Linked DNA regions of Kitasatospora fiedleri. The main gene of each other region encodes a partner of the protein of the gene in region 2 in a complex. Links are inferred from orthologs where the notes say so. Each region holds a gene or a part of one and is shown on either strand. Other genes may lie near its edges. The genes, in order: QMQ26_RS01050 and trxA.

Region 1 (14,587 bases), 3.7 Mb from region 2 along the record:
CGCCACCAGCAGGAAGGCGACCGGGTCCGCGGAGATCCGGCAGTCCGGCGTGCGGGGCGCGGCGCCGGTGGTCACCGTCATCGCGCCGTCCCGCACCGCCAGGAACAGCCGCGGGCCGCCCCGCACCGCCAGGTCGAACACCACGTCGACGCCGCGCGCCCGCTCCCGGTCCAGGGCCAGCGGCATCATCACCGGCATCGCCTGGCCGAGCACCAGCCGGGCGTGCTCCGGCTCGATCCGCCACGGCAGGCCGGTGGCGCGGGCGATGTCCAGCCCGTGCACCAGGCACTCGCTGAGCAGCAGACCGGTCGACGCGGCCACCGTGAGCGCCGGCTCCGGGCCGTACCACGGGGTGGCGACCGGGTCTCCGGGGCGAGCGGCGCGGTGGCGCGCAGGAAGAGCTCGGCCCGCTCCGCGACGAACCCCGCCCGCCGCTCGCCGGTCCGCTCGCCCACCAGCGCCACGGCCCGGGCGTTCACCGCCGCCATCCGCGGCCCGAACGCCGGCGCCCCGACCGGCAGCACCTCCGCCCAGTCGACCGGCTCCTCGTCCGACACCGCCGAGCAGTACGCCCAGAACACCGCCGCCAGGTGCGCGCCGACCTGCCCCGCCGACCACTGCGGCAGCGCCGAGCGGTGCCGCAGCCCGTGGGTCCGCTCCAGCAGCACGCACAGGCGGTCGACCGTCCCGGCGAGCGCGGCCCGGGTCGCCCGGTGGGCGACGGCGGCGGGATCGGTGCGGTGGTCGGTCATGGCGGCGGCCCCCAGACGGCTACGAGTGCGGCGCCACGCGCCGGACCGGCAGGCTACCGCCCGGTAACGGGCGGCGGAACCCACCGCGGACGAAGAGCGGACGAGAACCGGCGGCCCGCCCGCCCACCGCCCGGCCCCCGCGCCTCCCACCGCCCCGTTCTCGTGCCTCTCACCGCCTGGTCCTCGTGCCTCTCACCGCCTGGTCCTCGGGCCTCTCACCGCCCGGCCCCCGCGCCTCCCACCGCCCGGCCCCCGCGTGCGCCCGGCACCGGGCCCCGCCGCCCGGAGGGGGCTGTCGGCGCAGGTGGGGCGGTGGATAGGCTGGGGCGGCCGTGGCGTTGCCGGACCCGAGGAGCGTGCAGTGCGACCGATCGCCGACCGACCGATCCGTTGGGGCGTGCTCGCCACCGGCGGCATCGCCACCTCCTTCGTCGAGGACCTGGCCGCCGTCCCCGGCGCGGAGGCGTTCGCCGTCGCCTCCCGGCGGGAGGAGTCCGCCCGGGCCTTCGCCGGGCGGCACGGCATCCCGCACGCGTACGGCAGTTGGCAGGAGCTGGCGGCCGACCCCGAGGTCGACGTGGTCTACGTGGCCACCCCGCACTCCGCGCACCACGGCGCGACCGCGCTGCTGCTGGAGGCGGGCAAGGCGGTGCTCTGCGAGAAGCCGTTCACCCTCAACTCCGCCCAGGCCGCCGAGCTGGTCGCGCTGGCCCGCAAGCGCGAGGTCTTCCTGATGGAGGCGATGTGGACCTACCTCGACCCGACCGTGCGGCGGATCACCGAGCTGGTCGCGGACGGCGCGATCGGTGACGTGCGTTCCGTGCAGGCCGAGTTCGGGTTCACCGCGGAGGAGGACCCGGCGCACCGGCTGTGGGACCCGGCGGCGGGCGGCGGCGCCCTGCTCGACCTCGGGGTGTACCCCGTCGCGTTCGCCCACCTGCTGCTCGGCGCACCGGAGTCGGTGCAGGCGTGGGCCCGGCTGACCGACCTCGGGGTGGACGCCAACACCGGCATCCTGCTCGGCCACCCGAACGGCGCGACCGCCCTGCTGTCCTGCTCGCTCGACGTGCAGTGCGGCCAGCGGGCCGCCGTGCAGGGCAGCGCGGGCCGGATCGAGATCGAGCGGGACTTCTTCCACCCGGCCGGGTTCACCCTGTACCGCGACGGCGCCGAGCCCGAGACCTTCACCGGACCGGCGAGGACCGGGCACGGCTACGGGCTGGAGGCCGCCGAGGTGATGCGCTGCCTGCGGGCCGGCGAGACCGAGTCGCCGCTGGTGCCGCTGGACTCCACGCTGGCCGTGATGCGCACCCTGGACGCGGTCCGGGAGCGGATCGGGGTCCGCTACCCCGGGGAGTGACCCGCCACACCGACGAGGGGGCTAGGGAGCGAGCGGGCGAGAGGACGCGGGGCGAGGGGGCGCGGGGGCGAAGCGGCGGTGAACGCCGCGCGGCGGGTCCGGGGGAGTGCGTCCGGGGTCTACCGGGCGGCGGGGGTGCGGTGCTTGAATGTCCGCCAACAATCCCCGCCCCCACGACAGTTCGGGACACCCCTGTGACTACGCGCGTCAACCCCGTGCCGCGGTGGATATCCGCACCACTGCGCTGCGCGGTGATCCTCTCCCTGGTGGCTTCCTTCGCGGTCCTCTTCGTCGGCGCCGCCGCCCGACCCGCCCAAGCCGCTCCCGCCTGCGGGGTCCTCTCCTCCGGTGCCGCCCCGCAGGCCGTCGCCGCGGTCGGCGCGGCCTGCGACCAGATCGGCACCCCCTACTCCTGGGGCGGCGGCCACGGCTCGGCGCCCGGCCCCAGCTACGGCAGCTGCGACGCCTCCAACGGCGCCCCCAACGACTGCCACGTGCGCGGCCTCGACTGTTCCGGACTGGTCCGCTACGCCTACTACCTCGCGGTCGGCGCCGACGTGATCAACGGCACCACGTACACCCAGTGGCCGAGCTCCCGCGCCGTCGCCCGCTACTACCGGTCGGACGGGACGGCCCCGCTGCTCCCCGGCGACCTGGCCTTCTTCGGCGGCACCGCCTCCACCATCCACCACGTCGCCATGTACCTCGGCAACGGCTACATCGTCGAGGCCCCGTACTCCGGCGGCTACGTCCGGGTCGCCGCCCTGTCCTCGCACAGCGACTACTACGGCGCGATCCGCCTCTACGGCCCGGGCGGGGGCAGCCCGACCCCGCCGCCGTCGAACGGCGGCCAGTACTGGGTGGACACCTTCGCGAACGCCGCGGTGTACGGCTCGCCCACCAGTACGACCCAGACCGGCACGCTGTACCAGGGCACCAACTACGTGTTCTGCAAGGCGTGGGGGCGCGAGGTGGCGAGCGGGTCGTCGTACAACCACTGGTGGTTGAAGACGGACCCGGACGTGGGGCCGGGTGGTCAGTGGGTGTCGGCGTTCTACCTGTCGCGGTGGGGCAATGACGTGGCCAAGGACAACAGCGGCACGGTGATCCCCGACTGCGCGGGCGGTGGCGCCCCGCCCAGCACCGGCAAGTACTGGGTGGACACCTTCGCGAACGCCGCGGTGTACGCGTCGCCCACCGGTACGGCGCAGACGGGCACGCTGTACCAGGGCACCAACTACGTGTTCTGCAAGGCGTGGGGGCGTGAGGTGGCGAGCGGGTCGTCGTACAACCACTGGTGGTTGAAGACGGACCCGGACGTGGGGCCGGGTGGTCAGTGGGTGTCGGCGTTCTACCTGTCGCGGTGGGGCAACGACGTGGCCAAGGACAACAACGGCACGGTGATCCCCGACTGCTGACGGCGCGCCGCCGGTGAGGCCGCGGCCCGCCCCGCGTGGTGGCGGAGCGGGCCGCGGCCTCACCGGTCCGGGCCCGCTGGGCCCTCAGCTCCCGTCGCTCCCGTCGGCCTGCTCGAAGGCCCGCAGCAGCACCTCCGCCAGGTGCAACGGCCGTGCGCCCGGCTCCAGTTGGGCGATCTGGGTGCGGCAGCTCAGGCCGTCGGCGAGCAGCAGCGTCCCCGGGTCGGCGGCCCGGACGGCGGGCAGCAGGGCCCGTTCGGCGGCGGCCACCGACACCTCCCAGTGGCCCCGCTCGAAGCCGAACGCGCCCGCCAACCCGCAGCAACCGGAGTCGAGTTCGCGGTTGTCCAGGCCCAGCCGGGCGGTGATGCGCCGGTCGGCGCCGGTGCCGAGGACGGCGTGCTGGTGGCAGTGCACCTGGGTCATCGCCGCTCCGGACAGCTCCGGCAGCTCCACCGCCCGCTGGTCCAGGAACTCGTCCAGGAACTCGGCCAGGGTGCGCATCCGGGACGGGAGTTCGGACGCCCCGCCGGGCAGCAGCCGCGCCCAGTCCGCCCGCACGGTGGCCGTGCAGGACGGCTCCAGGCCCACCACCGGGAGCCCGGGCGGCAGTTCGCCCAGGTTGCGCACCGAGCGGGCCACCACCCGCCGGGCCAGGCCGAGTTGCCCGCTGGCGACCAGCGTCAGCCCGCAGCACACCGGCCCGGACGGCAGCACCACCCGGAAACCGAGCCGCTCCAGCACCAGCACGGCCGCCCGGGCCGGGGCCGGGTCCAGGAGTTCGGACATCGAGTCGGGCCACAGCAGCACCGCCGGGGCGTCCGGGTCCGCCGGGTGCGCGGCCCGGTGGGCGCGGAACCAGGCGCTGAACCGGCGCTCCGGCAGCGCGGGCAGCGCGCGGCGCGGATCGACGCCGCCGAGCCGCTTGAGCACCGGCGCGCCGAACCGGCCGCGCAGCACGGCGTTGGCGGCGCGCGGCGCGAGGTGGGCCAGCCGCAGCCAGAGCGGCAGCCAGCCGAACGACAGGTGCGCGGCCGGACGCGGCCGGAACCGGTAGTGGTGGTACAGGAATTCGGACCGGTAGGCGGCCATGTCCACGTGCACCGGGCAGTCGCTCGCACAGCCCTTGCAGCCCAGGCACAGGTCCAGCGCCTCGCGCACCTCGGGCGAGCGCCAGCCGTCGGTGACCAGCTCGCCGCGCAGCATCTCGCCGAGCAGCCGGGCCCGGCCCCGGGTCGAGTGTCGCTCCTCCCCGGTCGCCATGTAGCTCGGGCACATCACCCCGGACGAGGTGTCCACGCACGTGCCGACGCCCACGCAGCGGTGCACCGCCGCCAGCAGGCTGCCGCCGTCCTCCGGGTAGGCCAGGGTGAGCGGCAACTCCCGCCCGGGGAAGCGCAGATCGGAGTCGAGCGGGCGCGGATCGACCAGCAGCCCCGGGTTCAGCAGGCCCTCCGGGTCCCAGATCCGCTTGAACCGGGCGAACAGCTCGATCACCTGCGGCGGGAACATCCGCGGCAGCAGCTCGGCCCGGGCCTGCCCGTCGCCGTGCTCGCCGGACAGCGAACCCCCGTGCGCCACCACCAGATCCGCCGCCTCCGCCATGAACTCCCGGAACTCCTCCGGCCGTTCGCGCAGCGGGAAGTCCAACCGCAGGTGCACGCAACCCTCCCCGAAGTGCCCGTACGGCACCCCGCGCAGCCCGTGCCGCTTCAGCAGGGTGCGCAACTGCCGCAGGTACGAGCCCAGTTGCTCGACCGGGACGGCGGAGTCCTCCCAGCCCGGCCAGGCCGCGCCGCCCGGCCACCCGTCCGGTCCCGGCGGCAGCCGGGTGACGATGCCCGCCCCGGCCTCGCGGATCGCCCACAGCGCCCGCTGCTCGCCCGGGTCGGTCACCAGCACGGCCGCCGCGGACCGCTCCCGCCGCACCGCGTCCGCCAACTGCCGGGCCCGGTCGGCGGCTTCGGCGGGCGTCGCGCCCCCGGTCTCCAGGAACAGCCAGCACGCGCCGTCCGGCAGCCGGTCCAGCACCGGCGGGCGCGGACCGGACGCCAGCAGCGCGGCCACCAGGTCCGCCGCCATCCCCTCGCAGGTCAGCGGCGCCAGCGGGAGCAGCCCGGGGACCGCGTCGGCCGCCGCCGTCTCGTCCGGGTAGCCCGCCACCACCAGCGCCCGGGCGGCCGGCTCGGGCACCAGCCGCACCGTCGCGCCCAGCAACAGCGCGCACGTCCCCTCGGTGCCGGCGACCGCCCGGACCAGGTCGTAGCCGCGCTCGGGCAGCAGCGCGTCCAGCGGGTAGCCCGAACCGCGCCGGGGCAGCACCGGCATCGCCCGGCGCAGCAGCCCCAGGTTGTCCGCCGCCAGCGCCTGCAACTCCCGGTGCAGCCGGCCGACCCGGCCCGGGGCGGCGGCGAGCGCGGCCCGTTCGGCCGGCGGCAGCGGGCCGGTGACGGACAGTTCGGTGCCGTCGGCCAGCAGCAGGTCCAGGCCGTGCAGGTTGTCGGAGGTGCGGCCCCAGGCGAGGGAGTGCGAGCCGCAGGCGTCGTTGCCGATCATCCCGCCGAGCGTGCACCGGCTGTGGGTGGACGGGTCCGGTCCGAAGCGCAGCCCGAACGGCCGGGCGGCGCGCTGGAGTTCGTCCAGCACCGTGCCCGGCTCGACCCGGGCCGTGCGCCGCTCCGGATCGACCTCCAGCACCCGCCCGAAGTGCCGCCGGAAGTCCAGCACCACCGCGCCCGGCCCGATCGCCTGCCCGCCGATGCTCGTCCCCGACCCGCGCGCCACCACCGGCACCCCGTGCTCCCGGCACACCCGCAGCGCCGCCCGCACGTCCGCCCGGTCGACGGGCTTCACCACCCCGCGCGGCACCTGCCGGTAGTTCGACGCGTCCTGCCCGTACACGGCGCGCTCGGCGGTGTCGAAACGGACCTCGCCGCGGACGGCGGCGGCGAGGGCGCGGGCGAGATCGGAGGCCATGCCCCCGATCATCCCAGGCGGGGCCGCGCCCGGGCGGCGGCGGCAGGCCCGGCGGCGGTTGGCGGGGGCTCGGAAGACCTCTCATGTGGACGCGTCATGTGGACGCGCAAGCCGCTCACGTGACGATCGGGGGACGGGCGCGGCCGAACGGCGTAGCCGCCCCGCGTTGCGGGGGCGCACCGCCGTGGTCGGCGGTTAGGTTCTGCCGGGCGGCGCCGTCTTCGCAGGTGCCGCGGTGCCGCTGCGGGCCGGGCCCTGCCGGTCCGCCGGTTCCCGAGCGTTCGAGGAGATGCGCATGTACGGCAACCAGTCACTCGCGGCCACCGGTGCCGGGATCATGCTGTTCGGTGTGAACTGGGCGCTGGGGACGCTCGCCGCCGTCGTGGTCTCCCTGGTGGTGGCCGGTTGTCTGCTGGTGCGCCTGGCCGGCCGGTCGGCTCGCCGCGATGGCAGCTGAGCGCCCGCGCCTGCGGGCGGCCGCGGTCGGCTGCGTCCTGGCGGCGACCGTCCTGTGGACGGGCCTGTCCCACCGTCGGCTCCCCCACCTAGGGCACGCCGGCTTCTTCAACCTCTACACCCTCGCCATGACGGCCCTGGCCTGCGTGTGCATGGCCCTGGCGCTGCCCCCGGCGCGCCGCCGCCCGGACGAACCGGCGCCCGCCGCCGCCGTGCTCGCGGTCATCCCCTCCTACCAGGAGCAGGACGCCGCCGTGCACGCCGCCGTCCGCTCGATCCTGGCCCAGGAGCACCCCGGCACCGTCCGCGTCGTGGTGGTCGACGACGGCTCCACCGTCCCCCTCACCGGCTTCGACCACCCCGACGTGACCTGGCTGCGCACCCCCAACCGCGGCAAGCGCCACGCCCAGGCCGCAGCGCTGCGCGCCACCGACCTGGCCGCCGGCCACGACTTCGTCCTCACCGTCGACTCCGACTCCGTCCTCGCCCCCGGCGCGCTCGCCCGCCTGCTCGACGCGATGCGCGATCCCCGCGTCCAGGCCGCCACCGGCACCATCCTGGCCGCCAACCGGGACGAGAACCTGCTCACCCGCGCCGTCGACGTCAACCTCTTCCTCACCTCCCTCGTCGTCCGCGCCCTGCCCTCCCGCCTGGGCATCGTCAACCCCACCTCCGGCGCCATGTCCCTCTACCGGACACCGGTGATCACCGACAACCTGGAGGACTACCTGACCTCCGGCACCGTCGGCGACGACCGCCGCCTGTGCGAGTACGCCCTGCTGCGCGGCCGCACCGTCAGCGTCCCCGACGCCTACGTCGACACCGCCATGCCCGCCACCGTCCGCGGCACCTTCCGCCAACGCCGCCGCTGGGGCGCCTCCTCCTGGCGCTCGATGTCCTGGGAACTCGTCCACCTCCCCGCCCCCGCAGCAGCCATGCGCGTCGTACAGCTGTGCCGCCTGACCCTGCTCCCCCTGGTCTGCGCCACCCTCGTCGCCGCCGCCACCCGCGCCGTCCACGGCACCGACCCGGGCACCGCACTCGCCGCGTTCGGCATCTGCGCCGCCGCAGAACTCCTCGTCTACGCCCTGCTGCGCCCCGGACTGCGCCCCCACCAGCGGCTCCTGACACCACTCCTGCTGCCCGTCCTCACCGCCCTGATGCTGCTGGTCATCTACCCCGCCCACTACTGGGCCCTCACCCACCTGCGCACCACCGGCTGGCTCACCCGCCAGCCCGCGGCGGCGCCACCCGCCTCCGCCGACACCGCGTCGCAACCGACGGCCTGAAGCACCCCGTCCGGCGACCGCCCCGGACAGGACGGCACGAGTGGTGCGAAGCGCCACCGGCCTACGGGACATCGCCCGTGAAGGCATCCTGTCCGGGGAGTCGTCGGGTGCGGATCAGGGCTGCGGCGATGCGGGGTGAGAGCGGCGAAGTGGTCGGCCTCGCGTTCGTGGCGGCGCGGCAGTCGGCGGAAGGCACCGGGCCGGGCCGCGGTGCGCTCGATCACCCGGTGCCTCGGCCGGGGCGCCGGGAGGAATCGATCTCGGCGATCAGCTCCTCGACGCGGGCGCGGATCGCGTCGCGGATCGGGCGGACGGCCTCGATGCCCCGCCCGGCCGGGTCGGCGAGGGGCCAGTCGCGGTAGTGCTTGCCGGGGAAGAACGGGCAGGCGTCGCCGCAGCCCATGGTGATGACGTAGTCGGAGGACCGGACGGCCGCGGTGGTGAGGAGCTTCGGCCGTCGGTCGGAGAGGTCGATGCCGACCTCGGCCATCGCGGCGACGGCGGCCGGGTTGACCTGGTGGCCGGGCGCGGAGCCCGCGGAGCGGACCTCGACGCGGTCCCCGGCGAGGTGGGTGAGGAAGCCGGCGGCCATCTGGGAGCGGCCGGCGTTGTGGACGCAGACGAACAGCACGGAGACGGGCGGGGCGGCGGCGGGCCGGGCGGCGGCTTCGGACATCGGGGGCGTTCCTTCGCGGACGGGGGAGGGCGGGACGGAAAGGGGCGGGCGGAGCGGAAAGGGGTGGGCGGGGCGGAAAGGGGCGGGGCGGTCGCATCAGCAGCCGCTGATGTGAAAGTATCAGCGCATGGTGATGTCAGTCGACACTGACCTGTTGCGGGTGCTGTCCGACCCGCTCAGGCTGCAGATCGTGACCCTGCTGGCCCGCGAGACCCTGTGCACCACGCACCTGGTGGCGGAGACCGGTGCCCGCCAGACCAACCTCTCCAACCACCTCAAGGTGCTGCGGGACGCGGGCGTGGTGGACACCGAGCCGTGCGGGCGGTTCACGTACTACCGGCTGCGGCCGGAGGTGCTGGAGTCGCTGTCCGCGCGGTTCGCCGACCTGGCCGCCACCGCGCGCGCCCACGGCGACGTGAAGAGGTCCTGCTGATGGTCCGCACCGCGCCCGCCCCGGACACCGCAACCGCCGGGGCGGCGTCCGTCGCCGGGAGGCTGTCGTTCGTCGACCGCTGGCTCGCGGTGTGGATTCTCGGCGCGATGGCCGTCGGCCTCGGGCTGGGGCGGCTGGTCCCCGGGCTGAACGACCCCCTGGCGCAGGTGGCGGTCGGCGGGATCTCGCTGCCCATCGGGCTGGGGCTGCTGGTGATGATGTACCCGGTGCTGGCGAAGGTCCGCTACGACCGGCTCGACACCGTCACCGGCGACCGCCGCCTGATGGCATCCTCGCTGGTCGTCAACTGGGTCGTCGGGCCCGCCGTGATGTTCGCCCTCGCCTGGGCCCTGCTGCCCGACCTGCCCGAGTACCGCACCGGGCTGATCGTGGTCGGGCTGGCCCGCTGCATCGCGATGGTGATCATCTGGAACGACCTCGCCCGCGGCGACCGCGAGGCCGCCGCCGTCCTGGTCGCGCTCAACAGCGTCTTCCAGGTCGTCATGTTCGGCGTACTGGGCTGGTTCTACCTCGACCTGCTGCCCGGTTGGCTCGGCCTGGGCGAGGGCGAGCACCTCGACGTCTCGATGGGGAGGATCGCGCTCAACGTCGTCGTCTTCCTCGGCGTCCCGCTGATCGCCGGGTTCCTCACCCGCCGCATCGGCGAGAGGAAGCTCGGCCGCGAACGCTACGAGAGCAACCTGCTCCCGAAGATCGGCCCCTGGGCCCTGTACGGCCTGCTGTTCACGATCGTGGTCCTGTTCGCCCTCCAGGGGCGGGCCGTCACCTCGCAGCCGCTGGACGTCGCCCGGATCGCGCTGCCGCTGCTGGCCTACTTCGCGCTCATGTGGTTCGGCACCTTCGCCCTCGGCAAGGGACTCGGCCTGAACTACGACCGCACCGCCACCCTCGCGTTCACCGCCGCCGGCAACAACTTCGAACTCGCCATCGCCGTCGCCATCGGGACCTTCGGCGTCACCTCCGGCCAGGCCCTGGCCGGTGTGGTCGGCCCGCTGATCGAAGTCCCGGTCCTGATCGCCCTGGTCCGGGTCGCCCTCGCCCGACGCCCGGCGTTCGCCCCGACGGACTGACCCGGCACCTCGGCGGACCGACCGGCCGCCCCGGCACCCCGGCGGACCGACCGGCCGTTCCGGTGCCCCTCGGCCACGCGGCGAGGCCGGAGCACCCGCCGGCGGTGGGCGGGAAAATCGCTGTCCGGTCGGCGCAGCACGGTGGTAGACATCCGGCGTGGAAAAGAATCTTGAATTCCCGGACCTGCTGGGACTGATCGACGAACGGTCGACCGCCTTCCGCGCCGCGGTCGCCGCCGCGCCCAGCCTCGACGCGCAGGTGCCGACCTGCCCGGAGTGGACGCTGTTCGACCTGGCGAAGCACCTGGGCGGGGGAGACCGCTTCTGGGCCGCCATCGTCGGCGCGGGGCCCGCCGACGGCCCCCCGGCCGAAGCCGTCGCCGCGCGCGCTGCGCTGGAAGTGCCGCGGGAGCGCGAGGCCCTGCTGGCCTGGCTGGCCGCGTCGACGCAGCTCCTGCTGGGCGTCCTGCGCGAGGCGGGCCCGGACGCGGGCTGCTGGGCGTGGTGGAGCGCGCTGCAGACGCCGCGGACCTCCGGCGGAGTCGCCCGGCACCGGGTCCAGGAGAGCGCGGTGCACGCCTACGACGCCCAACTCGCCGGGGGCGCCCCGCAGCCGCTGCCGGCCGAGCTCGCCCTCGACGGCGTCGAGGAGTTCCTGTTCACCTGCGTCGCGTCGCCCAGCGCCTGGCCGCACGAGCCCGCCACCTTCGACTTCCACGCCACCGAGGGCCGCTCCTGGCGCCTCACGGTCGACGGCGACGGCGCCCGCTCCGCCCGCCTCCCCGCGCCCGCCGCCGCGGCCGGTGCGGGCTCGGACCCGGCCGGCGTCTCCGTCCACGGCACGGCCGGCGAGCTGGTCCTCTACCTGTACGACCGCATCCCGGCCGGGTCCCTGCGGGTCGACGGGGACGCCGGGCTGCTCGACCTGCTCCGGGCCTGGGAGCCGGAGGAGTAGGCCGGGGAGTAGGTCGGGGCAGCAGGACGGACCGGCGGCGCCGGTTCATGCCACTGGCCGCTTGGGCCGCCCCGGACGTCCGGGGCGGCCCAAGCGGCCAGTGGCATGACGGGTGCGTCCTACCAGCGGTACCAGCGGTGGCGACCGCCGGAGGGGTGGGCGCCGCGGGCCACGAAACCGACCAGCCAGACCACCAGGACGATCACGGCCACCAGCCACAGGATCTTCACTGCGAAACCGGCGCCGAACAGCAGCAGAGCGAGGAGCAGGACCAGCAGAAGGGGAACCACGACAGCCTCCAGGATCTCGATGTCGCGGCCTCTGCTGCCCCCGGCCACCGCGAATATTCGTGGGAATCTTCCGGTCGGCACGGGGCACCCGGTTGTTCGTCAGCGTGAAACCGGCAGCCAGGAGGCAGAGATGAGCATGGGCGACAAGGTCGAGAACACCGGCGACAAGCTCAAGGGCGCCGTCAAGAAGAACGTCGGCAAGGCCGTCGGCAACGAGCGCCTGGAGGCGGAGGGCCGGGCCGACCAGGCCAAGGGCGACCTCAAGCAGGCCAAGGAGAACGTCAAGGACGCCTTCCGCGACTGAGCGGCTCCCGGCGATCCGGTCCCGGTCCGGCCCGAAACGGTCGGACCCGGACCACCCCGCCGCACGACCCACCGGTCGCGCGCGGCAGACCAGTCGGGCACGGCCCACCAGTCGGGCACGACCCGCCAGCCACCGCTGCGCCGCACGCGCAACGGACACCGACTCCGCCCCGGCGTGATCCCACATCTCCGCCGCGGCGGTGCGGCCGGTGAAGCACGACCCGGCCGAACGGCCCCGGGCACCGGGCACCCTCACCGGTGCGTGCCCGGGGCCGCGCCGCGTCCCCACCCCACCCCATCCTCGGCACCGCTCCGGCCGGTCCCGCCCGCGCACCGGCCGCCTCCGGGGGGCTTCGACTCGCTGCGACGGGGCAACCGGACGGTGCCCACAGCACAGGCCCGCGAGCGGAACGGACCCACGACGATGAAGATGCCACCGGGACTGCGCGTCGTCACCACCGGCGCGGCGGACGGAATCCGCCGCCGACTGCTCGTGCCCCCCGACGCGGCCCCGGCCGCCCCCGTGGCCGACCCCCGCCCTCCGAGGCGCCCGCACGACGCTCCTCGCTCGCCCGCCTGCCCGGGTTCTCCACCGGACTGCGCCTGGCGCTCGGCGCACTGACCGGCTGGTTCCTCTTCCGCCAACTGCTGCGCCTGGAGGAGTTCCTGACGCTGCTGCTGCTGTCCGCCTTCCTCGCGGTCAGCCTGGAGCCGATCGTCGCCGCGCTGTGCCGGCGCCGGCTGCGGCGCGGCTGGGCGGTGGCCGCCGTGCTCGGCGTCTTCCTGCTCCTGACCACGGGCTTCCTGCTGCTGGTGGTCCCTCCGGTGGGCCAGGAGGCGGGCGTGCTGGCCCGCCGCATCCCGCTCTGGCTGGACCAGGTGCACGACCACCACTCGGTCCTCGGCCGGATCGAGGACCGCTTCCACCTCGCCGAGCAGGCCAAGAACGCCCTCGGCGGCAGCGGCGGACCCGGCCTGATGGGTGGCGTCCTGGGCGCCGGACGGCTGCTGCTCGACACCGTCACCTCGGTGACCGTGGTCGCCACCGTGACCCTGTACCTGATGGCGGGCATGCCCGACATCAAGGAGTTCTGCTACCGCTTCGTGCAGGGCAGCCGCCGCGCCCGGGCCCGCGAACTCACCGAGGAGATCCTCACCCGCACCGGGCGCTACATGCTCGGCAACCTGGTCACCTCGGTGATCGCGGGCCTCGCCACCGCCGTGTGGTGCGCCGCGGTCGGCGTGCCGTACGCCGCCGCCCTCGGCGTGTTCGTGGCCCTGATGGACCTGGTGCCGATCGTCGGCTCCACCATCGGCGGCATCGTCGTCAGCCTGGTCGCGCTCGCGGTCTCCTGGCCGGTCGCCCTCGCCACGGCCGGTTTCTACATCGGCTTCCGGCTGCTGGAGGACTACCTGATCATGCCGCGGACGATGAAGTTCGCCGTCGACGTCCACCCCTTCGTCACCATCGTGGCCGTCCTGGTCGGCGGCGCGCTGCTGGGCATCGTCGGCGCACTGGTCGCCGTCCGGCCGCGGTCGCCCTCGGCCTGCTGCTGGACGAGTTCGTCTTCCCGCACCTCGACCACCGCTGACCGGCCCGGTCGGTGACCGGCGCGCCGACCGCCGCCGGCCGGAAGGCCGGAACCGGACGGGCACCGGGGGACGGGCGGCGTCGAAGGGCGATCAAGGGGTAGGCGCACCCGGGGGCGGCACCGTCGCCGCCCCGTCGCCGAACCGAGGAGCACACCATGACCGACACCGTGCTGGCGGAGGACCTGTACCGGTTCGAGGACCTGCTGGCCCCCGAGGAGGCCGAGGTGGTGCGGCGGGTCCGCGACTTCCTGGAACGGGAGGTCGCCCCGCACGCCGACGAGTGGTGGGGCCGGGCCGAGTTCCCGCACCAGCTGATCCCCCGCTACGCCGAACTCGACATCTGCGGCCTCGCGTACCGGGAGAAGCCCGCCAGCAGCCTGCTGAACGGCTTCATCGCGCTGGAGATGGCCCGGGTGGACGCCTCGATGGCCACCTTCTACGGCGTCCACTCCGGACTGGCCATGGGCAGCATCGCCCGCTGCGGCTCCCCGGAGCAGCGCGAGCGCTGGCTCCCGGCGATGGCCCGGATGGAGCAGATCGGCGCCTTCGCGCTGACCGAGCCGCAGGGCGGCTCCGACGTCGCCGCCGGGCTCCGCACCACCGCCCGGCGCGAGGGCGACACCTGGGTGCTGAACGGGGCCAAGCGCTGGATCGGCAACGCCACCTTCGCCGACCTGGTGGTGGTCTGGGCCAGGGACGAGGAGACCGACCACGTCCTGGGCTTCGTGGTGCAGGGCGACAACCCGGGGTTCAGCGCCACCCGGATCGAGAACAAGATGGCGCTGCGCACCGTGGAGAACGCGGACGTGGTGCTCACCGACTGCCGGGTCCCCGAGGCCGACCGCCTGCAGCGGGCGGAGGGCTTCCGCGACACCGCCGACGTGCTGCGGCGCACCCGGAGCGGGGTGGCCTGGGAGGCGGTCGGGGTGATGCTCGGCGCCTACCGGATCGCGCTGGACTACACCCGTCGGCGCGAGCAGTTCGGCGGCCCGATC
Region 2 (14,742 bases):
AGGGCCTGCTGGACCAGCGCACCGCGGCGGTGGCCGGGGCGGCGGGCGGCCGGGTCCTGCTGGTGGACGGCAGGTCGCTGCCGGACTCCGACAAGCTGTACTACACCCCGAACGCGGCCCGCTCGATCGGCAACGGGCAGACCGCGGTGGTCGGCGACTCCGTGCTGTCCTCGCTCTTCCAGTCCGGCCTGGGCTCGGCCGGCGACCGCGCCTCGGCCGTGCAGCACTTCCTCGCCGAGACACTGACCATCGCCCTCCAGGAGCCGGAGCACCCGCGCGGCCTGCTGGTGCTGCCGTCCCGCTCGCTGACCGGCGACGCCGCGCAGGCCCTGCACGACGCGGTGCTGGGCGCGGTCGGCGGCGGCTGGGTGGCGCCGACGGTCCTCCAGAAGGTCGCCGAGCAGAAGCCCGACCCGGCCGCGAACGCGTCCGTCCCGCAGTCGTACCCGGACGAGGCGGCCGGCAGCGAGCTGTCCGCCGACGAGCTGACCGCCACCATGCAGCTCCAGGACGGCGTGGACCAGCTGATGATGATCCTCACCGAGCCGGAGCGGGTGCGCGGTCCGTTCAGCGCCGCGATGGTGCGCGCGATGTCCACCGAGTGGCGCGAGCAGCCGAAGGCCGGCACCGAGTTCCGGAACGGGGTCCGCAGCTACCTGGACAACCTCAAGTCCGCGGTCCGGGTCCCGAAGAAGACCGTGGTGACCCTGCCCGGCGACAACGCGACGCTGCTGGTCAGCGTGCGCAACGGGCTGACCCAGTCGGTCGGCAACCTGGAGCTGAAGATCACCTCGGCGCAGCCGAACCGCCTGCGGGTCGACTACCCGATCCAGCCCGTGGTGATGGACGCCGGCACCAGCCGCACCTTCCGCTTCCCGGCCGAGGCGCAGGTCAACGGCCCGGTCCAGGTGACCGCGCAGCTGTGGACCACCGGCCCGGACGCCCGGCCCTACGGCGAGGCGGTCGAGTTCACCGTCGACGTCACCTCGGTGGCCAGCGGCGTGACGTACGTGATCGCCGGCGGCACCGTGCTGATGGTCCTCGCCGGGGTCCGGTTCTACCTCCAGCGCAAGAAGCGCCGGGCGGCCGGCGAGGTCGACGAGGACCCGGACCGTCCGGCCGAGGGCCCCGCGGACGGCCCCGGCGGCGGCCCCGCGGGCGCGCCGCGGGACGCCGGGCGGCCCTCCGACGCGGACCCCTCGTCCGCCGCCGGTGACACCGATCGGGTCGCCGGTGATGAGAAGGTGGATCACTAGGCCGCCCCACCCCCCGGGCGCCGTCCCCCCTCTCTGACGTGGATTGGTGGCATGAACGAGCGGAGCGAGCGAGCAACCAAGGACCAGGGCGGAGGCCGACCCCAGGACCGGGCGGGCGGCCCCCGCGCCGCCGCCCCCGCGGAGCCGGCCGCCGACTGGTACGTCGCCAACACCTACGCCCACGACCCCTACGCGCCCGGGGCCTTCGGGAGCACCGACCCGTACGGCGCGATCGACCTGCCGGGCGCCGGGCCCGACGAGACGGACACCCCGGAGGGCTCGGCCGCGGTGCCCGGCCAGGGCGGCGGCGACTCCGAGGCCACCCGGCAGCTGACCGCCCCGGCCCCGCGCTGGGCGTCGATCGCCGCCGAGCTCGCGGCGGAGGCGGGCCCGGAGGCCCCTGCGGAGGCCCCCGCCGACGACGCTCCGGCCGCACCCGCCGGTGGCGCCCCGGCCGGAGCTCCGGCCGCGCCCCCGGACGGGGTAGGCGTGGACGGGGCGGGCGTGGACGGGGCGGGCGCGGACGGGAAGCCGTCCGGTGCGCGCTGGCGGATCGAGCCGACCCCCGAGCCGGTCGGCGAGTACGTCGGGGTGGACTCGCTGCTCTCGAGGACACCCGCCGGCGCCGAACCGCCCGAGGACCCGGACGGTGCCCAGGACGGCGCCCCGGACGGCAGCACGGAAGACGACGCGGACGACGGCCCGGACGGCGGCGCGGCGGGTCGGCACCCGTACGTGCCGCCGATCGAGTTCGACCCGCCGCTGTCCGAGGAGGAGGCGGTGATGCAGGCCGACGCGGCCGTGCTGGAGGCGGACGCCGCCGCCGCACCGCCGACCGCCGCCACCACCGCACCCCCGTCCGCGCCCGCCCCGACCGCGGGCGACGGCGGCGCGGGCCGGGTCTCCGGGCTGCTGAACTCCAGCGCCGTGATGGCGGCCGGCACCCTGGTCTCCCGGGGCACCGGCTTCCTGCGGACCATGGTGATCGCCGCCGCGATCGGCGTCGCCTCGATGGGCGACTCGTACAACGCCGCGAACACCCTGCCCACCCTGCTGTACATCCTGATCGGCGGCGGCGCGCTGAACGCGGTGTTCGTGCCGCAGCTGGTGCGCAGCATGAAGAACGACGAGGACGGCGGCACCGCCTACGCCAACCGGCTGCTCACCCTGGTGGTGACCGGCCTGGCGGGCGTGGTGTTCGTGGCGGTGCTGGCCGCGCCGGTGCTGGTGCAGCTGATCTCGCACGCGCTGATGCGCGACGCGGCGAGCGCCGACACCACGGTGGCGCTGGCCCGGTACTGCCTGCCGACCATCTTCTTCATGGGCGTGCACGTGGTGATGGGCCAGATCCTCAACGCGCGCGGCCGGTTCGGCGCGATGATGTGGACGCCGGTGCTGAACAACGTCGTGGTGATCTTCACCTTCGTGATGTACATCGCGGTGTACGGCACCTTCCAGCACACCGAGGTCACCCCGCGGTCGATCTCCCCCGAGGGCGTCCGGCTGCTCGGCATCGGCACCATGCTGGGCCTGGCGGTGCAGGCGCTGGCGATGATCCCGTACCTGCGGGCGGCGGGCTTCTCGTTCCGGCCCCGGTTCGACTGGCGCGGCCACGGCCTGGGCAAGGCCGCCCGGCTGGCCAAGTGGACCTTCCTGTTCGTGCTGGCCAACCAGGCGGGCTTCCTGGTGGTCACCCAGCTGGCCACCGCCTCGGGCCGGACCGCCGAGGCGGAGGGCCACCTCGGCGTCGGCCTGGCCGCCTACTCCAACGCGCTGCTGATCTGGCAGCTGCCGATGGCCGTCATCACCGTCTCGGTGATGAGCGTGGTGCTCCCCCGGCTCTCCCGGGCCGCCGCCGACCAGGACTCCGGCGCCGTCCGCGACGACCTCTCGTACGGCCTGCGCACCTCGGCGGTGGCGATCGTCCCGGCGGCGTTCCTGTTCCTGTCGCTGGGCCCGGTGATCGGCTCCTCGATCTACGGCCTGGGCAACGGCGGCGCGGTCGCCCACGGCACCACCGCGGTCGGCTACATGCTCTCCGCGTTCGCCCTCGGCCTGATCCCGTACTCGGTGCAGTACGTGCTGCTGCGCGGCTTCTACGCGTACGAGGACACCCGGACGCCGTTCTCCAACACCGTCTGGGTGGCGCTCACCCAGGCCGCCACCGCGGTGCTGTGCTGGCTGGTGCTGCCCGCGCAGTGGGCGGTCACCGGCATGGCGCTGGGCTACGGCCTGGCCTACGCGGTCGGGGTGTTCGTCGCGGTGCCGAAGCTGAAGGCGAAGGTCGGCGACCTGGACACCGCCCGGATCACCAAGACCTACGTCCGGCTGGCGATCGCCTCGCTGCCCGCCGCCGCCGTCGGCCTGGCCGTCGAACTGCTCGCCCTGCAGGTGCTGGACGGCTGGATCGGCAACGTGCTGACCCTGCTGGTCGCGGGCGGCGCGCAGCTCGCGGTCTTCCTGGTGCTGGCCCGGAAGATGCGGGTCGAGGAGCTGAGCGCCCTCACCGGAATGGTCCGCAGGCGGCTCGGCCGCTGAACCGCCCGCGCTCCCCCGGTTGACCGGACGTCAACCCGGACGAGGACGAACCGTCGGAACCTCAGTACGCTTTGCCTGGGCCGGAGTCGGGGCACACCCCCGGTTCCGGCCCATTCGTCTGCTGTTCCGCCGGAAGTGGGCAATCGGGCAACCTCCCGCCACTCTCAGAGGTCGTACCCGACGTCCGGTAGTGGGCACAATTGACCCTGCACGGCCGACCGCTCCGGTACGGAGCCATCGACCGTCCTGGGATGGACCGGGGCGACACAAGGGGAGGCAGGACCACGGTGGCTGACGGCACCAAGGCGATCGTCGACACGTCCGAGGCGGACGGGGCGGCGACCGAGGCCGCACCGGCGGCCGCGGAGCGCGACGCCGGCTCCGAGCGCGGGTCCGAACACGGCTCCGACCACGACTCCGACCACGACTCCGACCACGACTCCGACCGCGGCCCGGCCGCCAAGGGCCCGGCCGGGAGCACCCCGGTCGGCGCGGTGCGGGCCGCCGCCAACGGCTCCGCGAAGGCCGGGGCGAAGTCCGGCACCAAGCCGGGCGCGAAGACCGAACCGAAGGGCGGCACCAAGCCGGGCGCGCGGACCGAACCGAAGGACGGCGACCGCGCCAACGGCAAGAGCACCGCGAAGGCGGACCCGAAGACCACCCCGCTGCGCGCGGCGGCCCCGAAGAGCGCCCCCGCCTCCCCCGGCGTCTCCCCCGCTCCCGACGCCCCGGCCGCCCCCGGTACCCCTGCCGCCCCCGCCGCCGAGCCGGCACCGGCCCTGCCCGCCGAAGCCACCGCCCCGCTCTCCGCCCAGGAGATCGACGCCGAGCTGACCGCCCAGGGGGCCCGCCCGGAGCGCCCCTCCCGCACCCGTGGCGTGCGCCGCCCGCTGCCGCCGGTCGAACCGTCCGAGCCCGCCCCGGCCACCAGCACCGAGACCCTGGACGCCGACACCGCCACCCTGCCCACCGTGCTGCCCGCCCCGCAGCGGCACAGCGGCGACAAGATCGGCGCCCGCTACCGGCTGGAGGAGTGCATCTCCGAGTCGGAGACCTTCACCAGCTGGCGCGCCGTCGACGAGAAGCTCCGCCGCGCCGTCGGCGTCCACCTGCTCGCGGCCGGCCACCGCCGCGCCAAGTCGGTGCTCACCGCCGCCCGCAGCGCCGCCCTGCTCGGCGACCCGCGCTTCGTCCAGGTGCTGGACGCGGTGCAGGAGGGCGAGCTGGTCTACGTCATCCGCGAGTGGCTGCCCGGCGCCCGGGACCTCGGCGAGCTGCTGGCGGACGGCCCGATGGAGCCGTACGACGCGTACCAGATGGTCCGCCAGGTCACCGACGCGATCGCCGCCGCCCACCGGCGCGGCCAGGCGCACCTGCGGCTCACCCCCAAGTGCGTGCTGCGCACCGACGGCGGCCAGTACCGGATCAACGGCATCGCGGTGGACGCGGCGCTGCGCGGCCTGCCCGCCGAGGACGCCGAACTGACCGACGTCCGGGCGATCGGCGCGCTGCTGTACGCGGCGCTCACCCACCGCTGGCCCTACCCGGAGGACCGCTACGACCTCCAGGGGCTGCCCAAGGACCTCGGCTGCGTCCCGCCGGACCAGGTCCGGGCGGGCGTCCACAAGGGCCTCGCGGAGCTCGCCGCCCGCATCCTGTGCGAGCAGCCCCCGCACCACAAGGAGCCGATCACCACCCCCGCCGAGCTGGCCGCGGCGATCGACCTGATGCCGAAGATCCGGCAGCCCGAGCAGCCCGTCCCGCCCGTACTGCGCGCCCTGCCCGCCGCCCGGCCGCGCTACGCGAGCAGCGCGCCGACCCAGGCGCTCCCCCGCACCGAGCCCGCCCCGGCGCCCGGGCCCGTCCCCGCCGCAGCCCCCGCCCCGCGCCGCCGCGGGCTGCGCCGCCTGCTCAAGTGGACCGCCTCGCTGGTCGCGCTCTCCGCGGTGGCGGTCGGCTCCTGGCAGCTGGCCCAGTACGTCAACCACCAGGACACCGCCACCGGCGGCCGCAGCACCCCCGCGCCCGTCCCGGCCGGCGTCTCCCCCGCCCCCGCCGGGGAGAAGCTCACCATCTCCGCGCTCGCCCCGTTCAACGCGTTCGGCGACACCAAGGACGAGCACAGCAGCGAACTGTCGAACGCCACCGACGGCAACCCGGCCACCGCCTGGACCACCCAGCGCTACAACGACCAGTTCGGCGGTGCCTACCGGCCCGGCACCGGCATCCTGATCGACCTCGGCTCGGCCCGCGAGGTCGACTCGGTGGACGTCCAGTTCATCGGCGACACCAAGGCGGAGCTGAAGGCCACGCCGGGCGGCACCAACAGCGCCCCGAACGCCGACGACGCGGGCTTCCGCAGCTTCGGCGCCTCGATCGCCTCCGGCTCGGGCAGCAAGGTCGCCCTGAAGCCCGCCAAGCCGGTCACCACCCGGTACCTGCTGCTCTGGCTGACCAACGTCCCGACCAACGACGACGGTGGCGGCTTCCGCGGGAAGGTGGCCGAAGTCCAGGTCAACGGCTGACCGCTGCCCCGGACCGCCGCCCCCGGATGCCGCCGGACACCGCGTACCCCTTGATCCGCTCCGGCGCATCCCCAACGATGTGACCCACGGCCGCCGGAGCGGACGGCCGAACCGCAAGGAGGGGGCGGATGGCCGAGGAGCCCACCGACGCCGAACTGCTCGCCCGGCACACCGCGGGCGACCCGGACGCCTTCGGGCTGCTGGTGCACCGCCACCGGGACCGCCTGTGGGCCGTCGCGGTGCGCACCCTCGGCGACCGCGAGGAGGCCGCGGACGCGCTCCAGGACGCCCTGGTCTCCGCGTTCCGGGCCGCCGCCGGGTTCCAGGGCCGCTCGGCGGTCACCACCTGGCTGCACCGCATCGTGGTCAACGCCTGCCTGGACCGCGCCCGCCGCTGCGCGGTCCGCCGGGCCGAGTCGCTCGACCAGCGGCCGGACGGCACCGCGGAGCGCGCGCTGGGCGCCGCCGAGGGCGCGGAGAGCCACGCGGTGCGGGCCGAGACCCGCCGCGAGGTGGCGGACGCGCTGGCCGAACTGCCTGCCGAACAGCGGGCCGCCCTGGTGCTGGTCGACATGCAGGGCTACCCGGTGGCCGAGGCCGCCGAGGTGCTCGGCGTCCCGGTCGGCACCGTGAAGAGCCGCTGCGCCCGCGGCCGGGCCCGGCTGCTGCCGCTGCTGCGCCACCTCGGTCCGGGCACCGTTCCACGTGGAACCGAACCGGACGTCCGCCCCGCGGCCGTTCCACGGGGAGCGGCCGCCGCGTCCGCCGGTGTTCCACGTGGAACCGGCCCGGACCGGCGTCCTCCCGGTGTTCCACGTGGAACACCGGCGGGCCCGGACGGCGGCGGCACCGCCCCGCCCGGCCCCCGCGGCGGGAACCCGAACCCGCCCTCCCCCGTCCCATCCACGGATTCCTCGCCCGCGCTGGAAGGAGATGCGACCCCGCGATGACGCCGCACCCGCCTTCCGAGCACCCCGACCCGGACGCCCTCGCCGACCTCGCCGAGGACCTGCTGCCGCCCGAGCGGGCCGCCGCGCTGCACGCCCACCTGGCCCACTGCCCGTCCTGCGCCGAGGACTTCGCGGCCCTGTGCGGCCTCCCCGCGCTGCTGGCGGACGCCCCCGCCCCCGCCCTGCCGCCGGACGTCGCGGACCGGCTGACGGCCGCCCTGGCCGCCGAGTCCGCCGCCCGCACCGAGCGCCACCCGCAGCCGCCCGCACCGGCCGTCCCCAACGCCCCCGCCGTCCGCACCGCTTCCGCCCCGCCGCGCACCGCCGCCCCGGCCGGCTCCCCGTCCGGTGCCACCGGCCCCGGCCGCCCGGCCCGCCGCCGCCGTCGCGGCGCCCGGCTGCTGCTCGCGACCGCGGCCGTCGCGGTGGCGGCGCTCGCCGTCGGCCTGGGCGGCTCGCTGCTGGGCCAGGACACGGGCCGGCAGGACAGCGCCGCCAGCCGTTCCACCGCCGGCCGTTCCACCGCGGCCGACAGCCCGGCCCTCGCCGACGGCTCCCGGCCGACCAACACCGCCGGGACGGCCGGCACCACCGGCACCACCGCGCCCCAGCAGGTCGCCCCGGGCGGCAGCGGTGCGGAGGACGGTCCGGAGTTCACCGCCGACCGGCTGCCCGCCCAGGTCCGGCAGCTGCTGGAGGGCAGGGCACCGCACCAGCTCGGCCAGGCCACCTCCGACGGACCGGCCGCGGCCCCGTCCTGCGCGCTGGAGGCCGCCGGGCACCCCGGCGAGCGGCCCGCAGCCACCGGCCCGGGCCGCTACCAGGGGCAGCCGGTGCTGGCCCTGGTGTTCCGCCCGCCCGGCGGCGGCGGGCCGCTGGACGTCTACCTGGCCACCCCGGACTGCCCCGGATCGACGATCCTGCTGCACAGCTCTGTCCCGGCCCCCTGATTCCTCGCCCGGCCGGTCCCCGCGCGCCCGGAGCACGGGCGGTTGGTGCGGCCGGGCCTGGGAATGCGGGAGACTGGTGAGTCGTTGTCCGGGGCGGCGGAGCAGACCGCCCTCCCCCGCGCGAGCGGGACGCCAGGCAGACCAGGAGATGCAGTGAGCGACGTCCGAAACGTGATCATCATCGGTTCCGGCCCGTCCGGATACACCGCTGCGCTGTACACCGCGCGTGCTTCCCTCCAGCCGCTGGTGTTCGAGGGCGCGGTCACCGCGGGCGGTGCGCTGATGAACACCACCGAGGTGGAGAACTTCCCGGGCTACCGCGACGGCATCATGGGCCCCGAGCTGATGGACAACATGCGGGCCCAGGCCGAGCGCTTCGGCGCCGAGCTGGTGCCGGACGACGTCGTCGCGGTCGACCTGACGGGCGAGATCAAGACAGTCACCGACTCCGAGGGCACCGTGCACCGCGCCCGCGCCGTGATCGTCGCCACCGGCTCGCAGCACCGCAAGCTCGGCCTGCCGAACGAGGACAAGCTCTCCGGCCGCGGCGTCTCCTGGTGCGCGACCTGCGACGGCTTCTTCTTCCGCGACCAGGACATCGCGGTGGTCGGCGGCGGCGACACCGCCCTGGAGGAGGCGACCTTCCTGTCCCGCTTCGCCCGCAGCGTCACGGTCGTCCACCGGCGCAACTCGCTGCGCGCCTCCAAGGCGATGCAGGAGCGCGCCTTCGCCGACCCGAAGATCACCTTCGCCTGGGACAGCGCGGTCGAGGAGATCCACGGGGACCCGAAGCTCTCCGGCCTGACCCTGCGCGACACCAACACCGGGGACTTGCGCGAGCTGGCCGTCACCGGCCTGTTCATCGCCATCGGCCACGACCCGCGCACCGAACTGTTCAAGGGCCAGCTGGACTTGGACGCCGAGGGCTACCTCACGGTGGACGCCCCCTCCACCCGCACCAACCTCCCCGGCGTCTTCGCCGCGGGCGACGTGGTGGACCACACCTACCGCCAGGCCATCACCGCGGCCGGCACCGGCTGCTCCGCCGCGCTGGACGCCGAGCGCTACCTGGCCGCGCTGGCCGACGCGGACGAGGCCCCGGCCGCCGCCGTCGCGGTCTGACGCCCAGCCAGGTCCGCCCGGGCGGGAGCAGAAACAGATCCGCCCCCGTCGTTGTTATCACTGACGCACCTCTCCTCCGACCCCAAGGAGTTCCCGTGGCCGGCGCCACCAAGGAAGTAACCGACGCCACCTTCGACGCCGAGGTCCTCAAGAGCGACAAGCCCGTCCTCGTCGACTTCTGGGCCACCTGGTGCGGCCCGTGCCGCCAGGTCGCCCCGGTTCTGGAGGACATCGCGGCCGAGCACGGCGACAAGCTGACCGTCGTCAAGCTCGACGTGGACGCCAACCAGGAGACCGCCGCGGCGTACAACGTGATCTCCATCCCGACGCTCAACGTGTACAAGGGCGGCGAGCTGGTGAAGACCATCACCGGCGCCCGTCCGAAGGCCGCGCTGCTGCGCGAGCTGGCCGAGTACCTGTAGGCCCGACCGTCACCGAGGCGGCCCGGACGGAGACCCCGTCCGGGCCGCTTCGCGTCTCCGGGGCCGTCCGGGGCTTCGTCAGGAAGCCCTGAGCGCCGGAGCCGTCGCCCGGGCGCGGGCGTCCCGGTGCGGAGAACGGCTCCCTCAGAGCGGCCGGAGCGCCGGTTCCGGCCGCCGCCCGCCGAGCAGCCGCTCCAGCGCGCCCTCCACGTCGCCCTTCCAGGAGAGCGTGGTGCGCGCCTCCAGGCGCAGCCGCGGGTACCGGTGGTGCGGCCGGACGGTCTTGAAGCCCACCGCCAGCAGGTGGTCGGCGGGCAGTACGCAGCTCGGCACCTCCCGCCCCTGCGCGCCGAACGCCTCGATCGCCCGGAAGCCGCGCCGGACCAGGTCCTTGGCCACCGACTGCACCAGCACCCGGCCCAGACCCTGCCCCTGGAAGTCCGGCAGCACCCGGGCGACCATCAGCTGCACCGCGTCCGGCGAGATCGGGCTGGTCGGGAAGGACTGTCCGCGCGGCACGTAGGCGGGCGGGGCGTAGAGCACGAACCCGGCCGGGCGGTCGTCCACGTAGGCGACCCGACCGCAGGAGCCCCACTCCAGCAGCACCGCGGAGATCCAGCCCTCCTTCTCCAGCTCCCCCTTGCCGGCGTCCTGCGCGTCCCGCCCGCTGACCGGGTCGAGCTCCCAGAAAACACAGGAGCGGCAGGTGTTCGGCAGATCCGAGAGGTTGTCCAGCGTCAGCGGAACGACCCTCCGTCCCACGCCCGCACCTCCTCCTCCAGGCGGAAACCGTCCAGACCCCAGTCTGCTCCGCCCAACGGAACGGGTGCACGTTTCACGTGAAACATGCACCCGTGGTTCGCCGTCCGGGACCGCCGGTCAGGACAGCGACAGGCCCTGCTCGCCGGGGGCCAGGCTGTCCAGGATGCGGTTCAGGTCCTCGACCGAACCGAACTCCAGTACCACCTTGCCCCGGCCGAACTTGCCGTCGCGCTGCGCGACCTCGACCTTGACCCGGGTCTCGAAGCGGTCCGAGAGCCGCCCGGCCAGCTCGTCGAAGGCCGGGGAGGGCAGCTGGGCCGCGCGCGACGGGGCCTTCTTCGGCTTCGGCTCGGTGCCCGCCAGCAGCTGGGCCACCTCCTCGGTGCTGCGCACCGACAGCTCCTCGGCCACCACCCGCTCGGCCAGCTTCTCCTGCCGCTCCGCGTCCGGCACCATCAGGATCGCCTTGGCGTGCCCCGCGGTGATCACCCCGGCCGCCACCTTCAGCTGCACCGAGACCGGCAGCTTCATCAGCCGCAGCGTGTTGGAGACGTGCGAACGGGACTTGCCGACCCGGCTCGCCAACTGGTCGTGGGTGCAGGCGAAGTCGCGCAGCAGCTGGTCGTAGGCGGCGGCCTCCTCCAGCGAGTTCAGCTCGGCGCGGTGCAGGTTCTCCAGCAGCGCGTCCAGCAGCAGCTTGTCGTCCTCGGTGGCCCGGACGATCGCCGGGATGACGTCCAGCCCGGCGATCCGGGAGGCCCGCCAGCGGCGCTCACCCATGATCAGCTCGTAGCGCTCCGGACCGGTCTGACGGACCACCACGGGCTGGAGCAGGCCGACCTCCTTGATCGAGGCGACCAGTTCGGCGAGCTTCTCCTCGTCGAACACCTCGCGCGGCTGGCGCGGGTTGGGGCTGATCGACTCCAGCGGCAGCTCGGCGAACCGGGCGCCGTTCACCGGGGCCAGCGCCGCCTCCAGGACGCTGCGGCGCTGGTCACCGGCCAGCTCCCGCAGGCTCTCCGCGGCGGCCTTGGCCGCCACCGTGCCGCGGTCGGTCGGCACCACCGGTGCCGCTGCGACGGGCGCGGCCTCGGCCGGCTCGGCCGGAGCTCCCCCGGCGGCCGGCTGGGTCGCCGGGATCAGCGCCCCCAGACCCCTGCCCAGACCCCTGCGCGTGCCACTCACCGGTTGCCCTCCATCGAACTGTGCTGTGCCGTCGGCGCGGACGTCTCCCCGCCGCTCTGCGGCGGAACGACCGCCGCGTTCGCCCGGTGCCGACCGACCGTCGGCTTGGCGACCTCGGCCCGCAGCGCCAGCTCGCGGGCCGCCTCCAGGTAGGAGAGCGCGCCGGTGGAGCCGGGGTCGTAGGACAGGACGGTCTGCCCGTAGCTGGGGGCCTCGGAGATGCGCACCGACCGCGGGATCGCGGTGGCCAGCACCTCCTTCTCGAAGTGCGCCCGCACCTCCTCGGCGACCTGCGCGGCCAGCCTGGTCCGGGCGTCGTACATGGTGAGCAGGATGGTCGACACGTGCAGCGACGGGTTCAGGTGCGCCCGCACCAGCTCCACGTTGCGCAGCAGCTGGCCCAGGCCCTCCAGCGCGTAGTACTCGCACTGGATCGGGATCAGCACCTCCTGGCCGGCCACCATCGCGTTGACGGTGAGCAGGCCCAGCGAGGGCGGGCAGTCGATCAGGACGTAGTCGAGCGGCTGCTCGTACGCGGCGATGGCGCGCTGCAGCCTGCTCTCCCGGGCGACCAGCGAGACCAGCTCGATCTCGGCGCCCGCCAGGTCGATGGTGGCCGGGCAGCAGAACAGCCCCTCCACGTCGACCACCGGCTGCACCACGTCGGCCAGCGGCTTGCCCTCGACCAGCACGTCGTAGATCGACGGCACCTCGGCGTGGTGGTCGATGCCGAGCGCGGTCGAGGCGTTGCCCTGCGGGTCGAGGTCGATGACCAGCACCCGCAGCCCGTGCATGGCCAGCCCGGCAGCCAGGTTGACGGTGGTGGTGGTCTTGCCCACCCCGCCCTTCTGGTTGGCGACCACCATCACCCGGGTCGCGGCGGGCCGGGGCAGCGCCTCCCCGGTGTGCCCGGCAACCGGGACGGCGGCGGACGCGGCCCGTGCGACGGGGGTGTCATCCACCTGATCGACGATCTCCGACTCCTGCATGGGGGTCAGTGTTTCACGTGAAACCGGGGCCGCGACAGTCACCTCCGGATGACTGTCCCGGGTCCGGTTGCGGTCTTGATCCAGTACGCCGGAGAGCAGGAAGCGACGTTTCACGTGAAACACGATGCCCGGAATGTCATGATCCGCCGGGCCGACACTCCGAGCCCGTCCGAACCGAAACGGGGCGGGCGGCCTCTCGGCCACCCGCCCCGAACACCAGTGCCAGCCCGGCCCGGCGGTCCCCGCCGCACCCGCTCCGGCCCGGTCCCGCCGGCACCCGCTCCGGCCCAGCGCCGTACCCGCTCCGGCTCAGCGCCGCCCGCGGCTCCCGCCGCGCCGCCCGGTGCTCTCGCCGCCCTTGCCGCCGCGTCCGGCCCGGGCCGCCCTGGCCCGCCGGGTGGCCGCCTTGACGCCGCCGGGGCTCTCCCCCGCCTCCACCCGAACCACCCGGGTCGGAGTCACCAGCACGCCCTCGCCGACCCCGATCACCGACCACTTCACCGCGCCGAGCCGGGCCAGCGCCGCCCGCGACTCCGCCAGCTCCTGCTCGGCGGTGTCGCCCTTCAGCGCCAGCATCTGGCCGTAGGGCCGCAGCAGCGGCATGCCCCAGCCGGCCAGTCGGTCCAGCGGCGCGACCGCGCGGGCGGTCACCACGTCCACCGCCAGCTTGCCGATCGTCTCCTCGGCCCGGCCTCGCAGCACCGTGACGTTCTCCAGACCGAGCTCGCGCACCACCTCCTCCAGGAAGGTGGTGCGCCGCAGCAGCGGTTCCAGCAGGGTCACCGACACGTCCGGCCGGGCCAGCGCCACCGGGATGCCCGGCAGCCCGGCGCCCGAGCCGACGTCGCACAGCGAGACCTCGGCGGGCAGCAGCTCGGCCAGCACCGCGCAGTTGAGCACGTGCCGGTCCCACAGCCGGGGCACCTCGCGCGGACCGATCAGCCCGCGCTGCACCCCTGCGGTCGCCAGCAGCTCGGTGTAGCGCACGGCCAGCGGCAGCCGATCGCCGAAGATCCGTCCCGCCGCCTCCGGTGCCTGACCCGGCCCCTCCAGCGGCGCCTCGGACTCCGTGCCGTCCCTGTCCATCTCTGCCTCTCCGCTCACCGTCGAATCCACCCGCCCTACCAGCACTGTTCCACGTGAAACACCACTCCGCCGCAGAGCCGACGACCCCGCCCGCGCGAGGCGGGCGGGGTCGGACGCCGGAACGGCAACACCACCGGCGTCAGGCCGGCAGCACGACCACGCAGCGCTGGGGCTCCTCGCCCTCCGACTCGCTGCGCAGCCCCGCGGCGGCCACCGCGTCGTGCACCACCTTGCGCTCGAACGGGGTCATCGGCCGTAGCTTGACCTGCTCGCCGGTGCCCTTGACCCGCTCGGCGGCCTCCGCGCCCAGCTCCGCGAGCTCGGCCCGCTTGCGCGCCCGGAAGCCCGCGACGTCCAGCATCAGGCGGCTGCGCTCACCGGTCTCCCGGTGCACGGCCAGCCGGGTCAGCTCCTGGAGCGCCTCCAGCACCTCGCCGTCCTGGCCCACCAGCCGCTGCAGCGTCCGGTCGTCGCCCTCGCTGACGATGGAGACCAGCGCCCGGTCCCCCTCGACATCCATGTCGATGTCGCCGTCCAGGTCCGCGATGTCCAGCAGACCCTCCAGGTAGTCGGCGGCGATGTCACCCTCGTGCTCCAGACGCGAGAGGACGCTCTCACCGGCCGGGGCGGTGTCGACGGCGGAGGTGGTGCCATCCGTCACAGGTGGACTCCTTCGGAAACGAGGCCCCCGGGTGGGGCCGGGAACGAGGGTGGGTGACTACTTCTTCTTCGGCCGCTGGCCGCCCTGGCCACCGCGCCGCGGCTGCTGGCGCTGGCCCTGGCCCGGCTGGGCCCCCGGCTTCGACCCGCCCGCCTTCGTACCGGACTTCCCGGCCGACGCGGCCCCGGCCGGGGTGGCTCGCGGCTCGTCCGCCGCCGTGTCCTGCCCGTCCTGCCCGTCCTGCGCGTCCGGGTGCTCCCCGGTGTGCGCCTGGTGGGTCGTCGCGGACGCCTGCC

The links.
Region 1: the proteins of trxA (region 2) and QMQ26_RS01050 are in contact, whole or in part, in an NMR structure (PDB 2IPA), measured with the Bacillus subtilis proteins. The link is inferred for Kitasatospora fiedleri from one-to-one orthologs.

The regions. Positions count from the first base shown.
Region 1 is NZ_OX419519.1:194,372-208,958, reverse strand. What follows is about bases 7,200-10,006. They hold QMQ26_RS01050 (arsenate reductase ArsC), read right to left. Parts: upstream 8,928-10,006; coding sequence 8,472-8,927; downstream 7,200-8,471. Other genes in these bases: arsB (ACR3 family arsenite efflux transporter), read left to right, coding at 9,360-10,006; QMQ26_RS01045 (ArsR/SmtB family transcription factor), read left to right, coding at 9,055-9,360; QMQ26_RS01055 (glycosyltransferase family 2 protein), read left to right, coding at 7,200-8,251. In the rest of the region: QMQ26_RS01085 (SCP2 sterol-binding domain-containing protein), read right to left, coding at 1-321; QMQ26_RS01080 (hypothetical protein), read left to right, coding at 385-819; QMQ26_RS01075 (Gfo/Idh/MocA family protein), read left to right, coding at 1,114-2,112; QMQ26_RS01070 (C40 family peptidase), read left to right, coding at 2,379-3,530; QMQ26_RS01065 (FAD-binding and (Fe-S)-binding domain-containing protein), read right to left, coding at 3,615-6,506; QMQ26_RS01060 (hypothetical protein), read left to right, coding at 6,802-6,963; more of QMQ26_RS01055, read left to right, coding at 6,953-7,199; more of arsB, read left to right, coding at 10,007-10,451; QMQ26_RS01035 (maleylpyruvate isomerase N-terminal domain-containing protein), read left to right, coding at 10,609-11,406; QMQ26_RS01030 (hydrophobic protein), read right to left, coding at 11,526-11,696; QMQ26_RS01025 (CsbD family protein), read left to right, coding at 11,827-12,000; QMQ26_RS01020 (AI-2E family transporter), read left to right, coding at 12,258-13,607; QMQ26_RS01015 (acyl-CoA dehydrogenase family protein), read left to right, coding at 13,748-14,587. UniProt on the Bacillus subtilis protein: Catalyzes the reduction of arsenate [As(V)] to arsenite [As(III)]. In vitro, can dephosphorylate para-nitrophenyl phosphate (pNPP).
Region 2 is NZ_OX419519.1:3,900,576-3,915,317, forward strand. What follows is about bases 8,138-11,099. They hold trxA (thioredoxin), read left to right. Parts: upstream 8,138-9,436; coding sequence 9,437-9,763; downstream 9,764-11,099. Other genes in these bases: QMQ26_RS18090 (hypothetical protein), read left to right, coding at 8,138-8,219; trxB (thioredoxin-disulfide reductase), read left to right, coding at 8,373-9,341; QMQ26_RS18105 (GNAT family N-acetyltransferase), read right to left, coding at 9,908-10,525; QMQ26_RS18110 (ParB/RepB/Spo0J family partition protein), read right to left, coding at 10,643-11,099. Also shown: QMQ26_RS18070 (DUF6049 family protein), read left to right, coding at 1-1,256; murein biosynthesis integral membrane protein MurJ, read left to right, coding at 1,308-3,794; QMQ26_RS18080 (protein kinase family protein), read left to right, coding at 4,082-6,319; RNA polymerase sigma factor SigM, read left to right, coding at 6,448-7,269; more of QMQ26_RS18090, read left to right, coding at 7,266-8,137; more of QMQ26_RS18110, read right to left, coding at 11,100-11,710; QMQ26_RS18115 (ParA family protein), read right to left, coding at 11,707-12,699; 16S rRNA (guanine(527)-N(7))-methyltransferase RsmG, read right to left, coding at 13,009-13,785; QMQ26_RS18125 (Jag family protein), read right to left, coding at 13,925-14,446; membrane protein insertase YidC, read right to left, coding at 14,504-14,742. UniProt on the Bacillus subtilis protein: Participates in various redox reactions through the reversible oxidation of its active center dithiol to a disulfide and catalyzes dithiol-disulfide exchange reactions.